DNA from 2 places in the Pseudomonas sp. Pso3 genome. Region 1 is predicted to be linked to the other one. Evidence: riboswitches for the same ligand, from Rfam matches in the RefSeq annotation. Region 1 holds a riboswitch; the other holds the start of a gene.

Region 1 (3,412 bases):
ATGCGCTGGAGGTCTTTCTCGAAGCCTTCGAGGGGCCTCTCGACCTGCTGCTCTATCTGATCCGCAAGCAGAACATCGACATCCTCGACATTCCTGTCGCCGAGATCACCCGGCAGTACATGAGCTACGTCGAGCTGATGAAGGCGGTGCAACTGGAGCTGGCCGCCGAATACCTGCTGATGGCCGCCATGCTGGCGGAGATCAAGTCGCGCATGCTGCTGCCGCGCGCCGAAGGCCTGGAGGCCGAAGAGGAAGATCCGCGCGCCGAACTGATCCGCCGGCTGCAGGAATACGAGCGCTTCAAGAAGGCCGCCGAGGACCTCGACGACCTGCCGCGGGAGGGACGCAACTTCGTGGTGCCCAGCTTGCCGGCGCCCGAGGCGCGGGCGCGCAAGCTCCTACCCGAGGTGGAGCTGGGCGAGTTGCTGCTGGCCATGGGCGAGGTCCTGCGCCGCGCCGACCTGTTCGAGAGTCACCAGGTGACCCGCGAGGTGCTGTCCACCCGCGAGCGCATGAGTCAGGTGCTGGAGCGCCTCAAGGATGGCGCCTTCGTACCCTTCGTGGCGCTGTTCACCCTGGATGAAGGCCGGCTCGGGGTGGTGGTGACCTTCATGGCCATCCTCGAGCTGGTCAAGGAATCCCTGGTGGAGCTGGTGCAGAACGAGCCCTTCAGCCCCATCCATGTCCGCGCCCGGGTCAGAGACACTGATGCGGAAGGGGTCGCTCAGGCGTAAGCCAGCGCTGCCGTCGCGGCCGCGCTCTTGCGCTTGCCGACCCGCAACCGGGCGCCTTCACCGGCCGCGGCCAGGGCCGCGGCTTCAGCCACGCTGGGACTGCCGGTGTGTTGCAAGGCGACCGCACTCGGCGCGGCGATGCCCTCCTGTTGCGCCAGACGTTCGGCGGAGAAGCCCTGCAAGGGTAGTTGCCAGCGCTGGGCCAGGTGTTGCAGTGCGTTTTCCTCCACACGGCGGTCCACCGTCGCCAGCGCCGTGAGGGCGTTGGGGTCGCAGCCGGCCTCCTGCAGCACTGCCAGGGCCAGCGCGGTCAGCTCCTCCACCGAACAGCCCCGGCGGCAACCCAGGCCCAGGACCAGCGCCATCAGGCCTGAGGCGCCTGGCGATGGAACAGCCAGCTGCAGGCGAGTCCCAGGAGCAGCCAGAACGGCAGGTTGCTGGCCAGCACGGCGATCTGGAAGTGCCGTTGCAAGGCCTCCGGTGCCAGGCTCGCCTGGGCGACGGGTTGGGGCGCACCCAGCAGATGGGGAATGAGCAGCAGCCCGAGGGCGGCGATCTTGAAGCCGGGATGGCGAGTGAACGCCAGGAGCGCGAGCGCCGCGGCAGTGGCACCGGCAGTGCCCAGCCACCAGGCTTGACGCAGGGTGAGATCCGCCGCGGCCGTGCCGGGTAGCTCCGGCGGCAGGCCGAGGCTGGGCGCCAGGCAAAAGGTGGCATAGCCGGCCAGGCCCCACAGCAGGCCCTGGTGCAGGCGGGTCGGGCCTCTTAGATTGAACAGGCCCGCCAGGATCAGGCCGAAGCCTACCGCCACCACCAGGTTGCCGCCAAAGGTCGACAGGGTTCGCGGCCAGCCATCCGCCGGCGTCCAGGCTGCTTCTTCACCATGATGATGCTGTCCGGCCATGGCGGGCGCCTCGGTCTGGACCTCGTAGGTTTCCGCCTGGAGGATGAGCGGGGTCAGCCACAGGCTTTGCAGGGCACTCAGCAACAGGGCCGCAAGGAGGCCGGCCACGCCGGCACTGAAGGCAATACGCTGGAACATGGCGAACTCCTTTTAGTGGCAGGGGAAGCCTTCGCTATGGCGGGTATCGTGAGCGCCGTTGTGCAGCGCCTCGACATGGGAGAAACCGGCCAGAAGCACCAGGCCCAGGCCGAGCAGGCAGGCGAGCAGGGTGGCGGTCAGACGCTGGGTGCGGGTACTGGTCTGGGGCAGGGCGGTGGTCGAGCGGGTAGCGGTCATGGCAGGGCCTCGGAGTCGAAGCGGCAGGGACGCGCCGAGGCAGCGAGCCGCAGGCGGCCGCCGTCCAGCACGACCGCCCACCGCGGGTTGCTTGAAAGCAGCAGGCCGGTCTCCGGACTCACGAGGGTTGCAGGCTGCAACTACCAGGATCGCCTTCCCCAGACTTGCCGGCCGGGTGGCTCTGTGATCCTGCGCTCGTCTACCGTTGCGGGGGCAGTGCCGGACTCGGACCGGCTTCCCGTTTCACCGCGACCCATGGCGGAGTCGCGACACCTGAAGCAGCGGCGAGCAGACCACGCGCCTCGTCCGCCGGTCAAGTCTGGCCGATTGACACCCCGGCGGGGCGCTCGTAGCCTGTCGCGTTGCGAGGTGCTCTTGTCGGCAAGAGCTTGAAAGGGAACGCGGTGCGACACCGCGGCTGCCCCCGCAACTGTAAGCGGCGTTTTTAGCCTCTCCACTAGAGCCTGTTCATAATTTGCTGCGCGTCGGCCAAACTGCGTTGAAGCTGCTTTCGGAATGCTCATTTACCATTCGTAAACTCCGCTTCCTCAAGCATCTTCGCCTTGTTTGACTCTAGCTCGCGAAATTATGAACACGCTCTAAGGCCACTGCTCACGCGGGAAGGCCGGAGCCGGGCGCCGCGAGCCAGGAGACCTGCCTCGCCACGTTTCGAACACGCAACCGGGCGGGGTGATCCGGGCTGCCATTGGGGCCTCGCCGCGGCGCGAGCGCCTGGCATGCCTGCCCGTCTTCTTTCGCTTTCTCTCTAAGGGCAGCCCATGAAAACCCTGGCCAAGACCCCCGTCACCATCGTCACCGGCTTCCTCGGTTCCGGCAAGACCACCCTGCTGCGGCACATGCTCGACCACGCCGAAGGCCGCCGCATCGCGGTGATCGTCAACGAATTCGGCGAGCTGGGCATCGACGGTGAAATCCTGCGCCAGTGCAGCATCGGCTGTACCGAGGAAGAGGCCCAGGGCCGCGTCTTTGAACTGGCCAACGGTTGCCTGTGCTGCACCGTGCAGGAAGAATTCTTCCCGGTGATGAAGGAGTTGGTAGCCCGCCGCGGCGACATCGACCATATCCTCATCGAGACCAGTGGCCTGGCCCTGCCCAAGCCCCTGGTGCAGGCCTTCCAGTGGCCGGAGATCCGCAACGCCTGCACGGTGGATGCGGTGATCACCGTGGTCGACAGCCCCGCGGTGGCGGCCGGCACCTTCGCCGCCCATCCCGAGCAGGTGGACGTCCAGCGCCGCCAGGACCCCAACCTCGACCATGAATCGCCGCTCCACGAGTTGTTCGAAGACCAGCTCGCCAGCGCCGATCTGGTGATCCTCAACAAGGCCGATGGCCTGGATGCCGAGGCCCTGGCGCGGGTACGTGCCGAGGTCACCGAGGAGTTGCCGCCGGCGGTCAAGGTGGTGGAAGCCAGTCGCGG
Region 2 (3,412 bases), 1.0 Mb from region 1:
GTGTGGCCGCGCAGGGTGCCCTGCGCGAAATCCACCGACTGCAGGGCCAAGGCGGTGAGTCGCGCCTGCATCCGCGCGCTGCCCGGCAGCAGTCCGAGCAGGCTGGCGGATTCGCCGGCCTTGTCGGTCAGTTCGTCGAGCAGATAGAGCATGCCGCCGCACTCGGCGAGGATCGGCTTGCCCGCCGCATGATGGGCGCGGATGGCCGCGCGCATGCCCAGGTTGTTGGACAGCGTCTGCAGGTGCAGCTCGGGATAGCCGCCCGGCAGATAGAGGCTGTCCACCGCCGGCAGCGTCGTGTCGGCCAGCACGGAAAAGAACTGCAGCTCGGCGCCCAGGGCGCGCAAGAGATCCAGGTTGGCCTGGTAGATGAAGGCCAGGGCCGCGTCCCGGGCCACACCGATCCGCACTCCGGCCAGCAGTGGCTCGACCGCGGTCGGCTCCGGCGCGGCGAAGGCCACCGGCGGCGGCAATTCGATGTCGGAACTGGCGCCCAGGGCATCGGCCGCCATGTCCAGACGGCGATCCAGGTCGGTGACCTCATCGGCCTGGATCAGCCCCAGGTGACGACTGGGCAACTCGATACCGGCATCGCGCGGCAGACTGCCAAAGAAGGTCATGCCCGCCGGCAGGCTGCCGCGGATCAGCTGGGTCTGCCGCGGACTGCCGCTGCGGTTGGCCAGCACCCCGGCGAAGGGCAGGCTCGGCCGGTAATGGGCGAGGCCATAGGCCAGGGCGCCAAAGGTCTGCGCCAGGCCGGCGGCGTCGATCACGCCCAGCACCGGTACGCCAAAGCGCTCGGCCAGGTCGGCGGCCGAGGGCTGGCCGTCGAACAGCCCCATGACGCCTTCGATGAGGATGAGATCCGCCTCCCCCGCCGCTTCCCACAGCAGGCGCCGGCTCTCGGCCTCGCCGATCATCCACAGATCGAGCTGATAGACCGGCGCGCCGCTGGCGCGGGCCAGGATCATCGGATCGAGAAAGTCCGGGCCGCACTTGAACACCCGTACCCGCCGCCCCTGGCGGGCATGCAACCGGGCCAGGGCGGCGGTGACGCTGGTCTTGCCCTGACCCGAGGCCGGGGCGGCGATCAGCAGCGCCGGGCAATGCCGCGTCTCGCCTACCATTCGATGCCCTGCTGGGCGCGGACGCCGGCCTGGAAGGCGTGCTTGACCAGACTCATGTCGGTCACGGTGTCGGCGGCCTCGACGAATGCCTGTGGCGCACCGCGGCCGGTCACCACCACGTGCTGATGAGCCGGACGCCCGGCCAGGTCGGCCAGCACCTGGTCGACCTCCAGATAGCCATGCTTGAAGGCGATGTTGAGTTCGTCCAGCAGCACCAGGCCGATGGCCGGATCGCGCAAGAGCTCCACCGCCACCGCCCAGGCCGCGGCCGCCGACTGCAGGTCGCGGGCCCGGTCCTGGGTGTCCCAGGTGAAGCCCTCGCCCATGACGTGGTAGCGCACCTCGTCCGGGAAGCGCTTGAAGAAGAGTTGCTCGCCGGTGTCACGGCGGCCCTTGATGAACTGCACCACGCCCACCTTCATGCCGTGGCCGAGGGCGCGTGCCGCCATGCCGAAGGCGGAGCTGCTCTTGCCCTTGCCGATGCCGGTATGCACCAGCAGCAGGCCGCGTTCGTCCTGGGCTTCGGCGATGCGGGCGTCGATCACCGCCTTCTTGCGCACCATGCGCGCGCGGTGGCGCTCGTCGCGCTCGGGGCTGGTCGAATCGGGGGTGTCGGTCATGGGCGGTTCTCCGGGTGCGGGCGCGGCGCGGCGGAGAAACGGGCAGAGACGCCGCCCGCGCGAGGCAGGGGGCGACGCCGCGCGACGCCCTCCGCATCGCCGAGATGAACGCAAGCGTGGCCGGTCTCCGGGCTGGTGAGCCGATGCCCTGAGGGCATCCGCTGCGCCCCTTCCCGGCCAGGGCCAGTGGGCATCGCGCAGCTACTGCTCAACTACCGTTGCGGGGGCAGCGCCGGCTCGACCGGCTTCCCTGTTTCACCCCGCTCCAGGCGGGGCACCACGTGCAAGGGCGCAGGGTACGGACTAGCCGGGAGAGCGTCAATCGATGGCGCCGCCCGAACTCGGCGTCGCGCGGACGGGTCCACCCTAGACACCCACCGCCAGGAGCTACCGGATGAACGATGCCACCCTCGCCGCCTGCATCAAGGCCTGCCTCGATTGCGCCGCCGCCTGCGAAACCTGCGCCAGCGCCTGCCTGGGCGAAGCCAATCTGGACATGATGCGCGACTGCGTCCGCCTGGATCGCGATTGCGCCGACGCCTGCCGCCTGGCCGCCACCTTCATGCAGCGCGGCAGCGACCGCATCGCCGAAGCCTGCGCCCTGTGCCTGGCCACCTGCCGTGCCTGCGCCGCCGAATGCGGCAAGCACAAGGCCGAACACTGCCAGGCCTGCGCCCGGGCCTGCGCAGCCTGCGCCGACGCCTGCGCGGCCATGGCCGCCTGAGGCGGCTGCCGATAACCGTATCCGCTGAGCGCCGGCTGCCGTGCTGCGCGCTCTGGTCGCAGCCGAATCCCGCACAGGAAGCCGCCGCTCGGGCGTTCGGCATTGGCATTACCCGGCGACGCCAGGGATAATGCCCGCCCTTTCATCGATATCCAGGCCTTCGCCATGACCGATACCAACCAAGATCCCCGTTTGAGCCGCATGAAGCGTCGCCTGCGCAAGAAGCAGTACCTGGGCGAATTCCAGGAACTGGCCTTTGAAATCAAGGTGAGCTTCAAGAACGAACTCAGCGAAGACGATCTGGACACCTTCCTGGGCGACTTCATCGACTACGTCGAAGAGCGCAAGCTGGACTACATCGGCGGCTTCGACAACGCCTGGGTCGAAGGCACCATCATGGCCAACAAGCGCTACACCTCGCCCACCGAGGAAGACCGCACCGCGCTGCTGGACTGGCTCAAGGCCCGCGCCGAAGTCGGCGAAGCCAACGCCTCCGATCTGCATGACGCCTGGCACCACGACGGCGAAGTCTAACTAGCCTTCGCCGGATAGCTTGGCGTCCGTTGCGGTCGTAAAGGGGAATCCGTTGGAAACCAGGTCCTCATGACGACCCTCCTGCAAATCTCCGATACCCACTTCGGCACCGAGCAACCCGCCGTGGTCGCGGCCCTGGAAGCCCATGTCCGCGAACACGGCGCCGATGTCCTCATCCTTTCCGGGGACATCACCCAGCGTGCCCGCCGCGAGCAATTCGCCGCCGCCAAGACCTTCGTCGAACGCCTGGAAAGCTACGGCATTCCCCGCACCCTGGTGATCCCGGGCAATCACGACCTGCCGCTGTACAATGTCTTCGCTCGTTTCCTGACGCCCTATGGCAACTATCGCCGCCATTTCGGCCAGGACCTCGAGCCCAGTTTCGAGAACGACGAGCTCCTGCTGGT

The links. Region 1 has a riboswitch for cobalamin ahead of ACZ5R1_RS10840 (CbtB domain-containing protein). Riboswitches for the same ligand answer to the same signal wherever they lie in the genome.
Region 2: another riboswitch for cobalamin. It lies ahead of cobO (cob(I)yrinic acid a,c-diamide adenosyltransferase); the one in region 1 lies ahead of ACZ5R1_RS10840 (CbtB domain-containing protein).

Annotation. Positions count from the first base shown of each region.
Region 1 is NZ_AP043687.1:2,320,413-2,323,824, forward strand. Features, by position in the region: gene ACZ5R1_RS10825 (segregation and condensation protein A) at 6-734, shown strand; gene ACZ5R1_RS10830 (cobalamin biosynthesis protein) at 725-1,099, opposite strand; gene ACZ5R1_RS10835 (CbtA family protein) at 1,099-1,776, opposite strand; gene ACZ5R1_RS10840 (CbtB domain-containing protein) at 1,789-1,974, opposite strand; cobalamin riboswitch at 2,061-2,266, opposite strand; cobalamin riboswitch at 2,325-2,650, shown strand; gene cobW (cobalamin biosynthesis protein CobW) at 2,754-3,412, shown strand, end outside.
Region 2 is NZ_AP043687.1:3,325,414-3,328,825, forward strand. Features, by position in the region: gene ACZ5R1_RS15755 (cobyrinate a,c-diamide synthase) at 1-1,127, opposite strand, end outside; gene cobO (cob(I)yrinic acid a,c-diamide adenosyltransferase) at 1,121-1,747, opposite strand; cobalamin riboswitch at 1,849-2,044, opposite strand; gene ACZ5R1_RS15765 (four-helix bundle copper-binding protein) at 2,142-2,471, shown strand; gene ACZ5R1_RS15770 (YggL 50S ribosome-binding family protein) at 2,637-3,005, shown strand; gene ACZ5R1_RS15775 (metallophosphoesterase family protein) at 3,075-3,412, shown strand, end outside.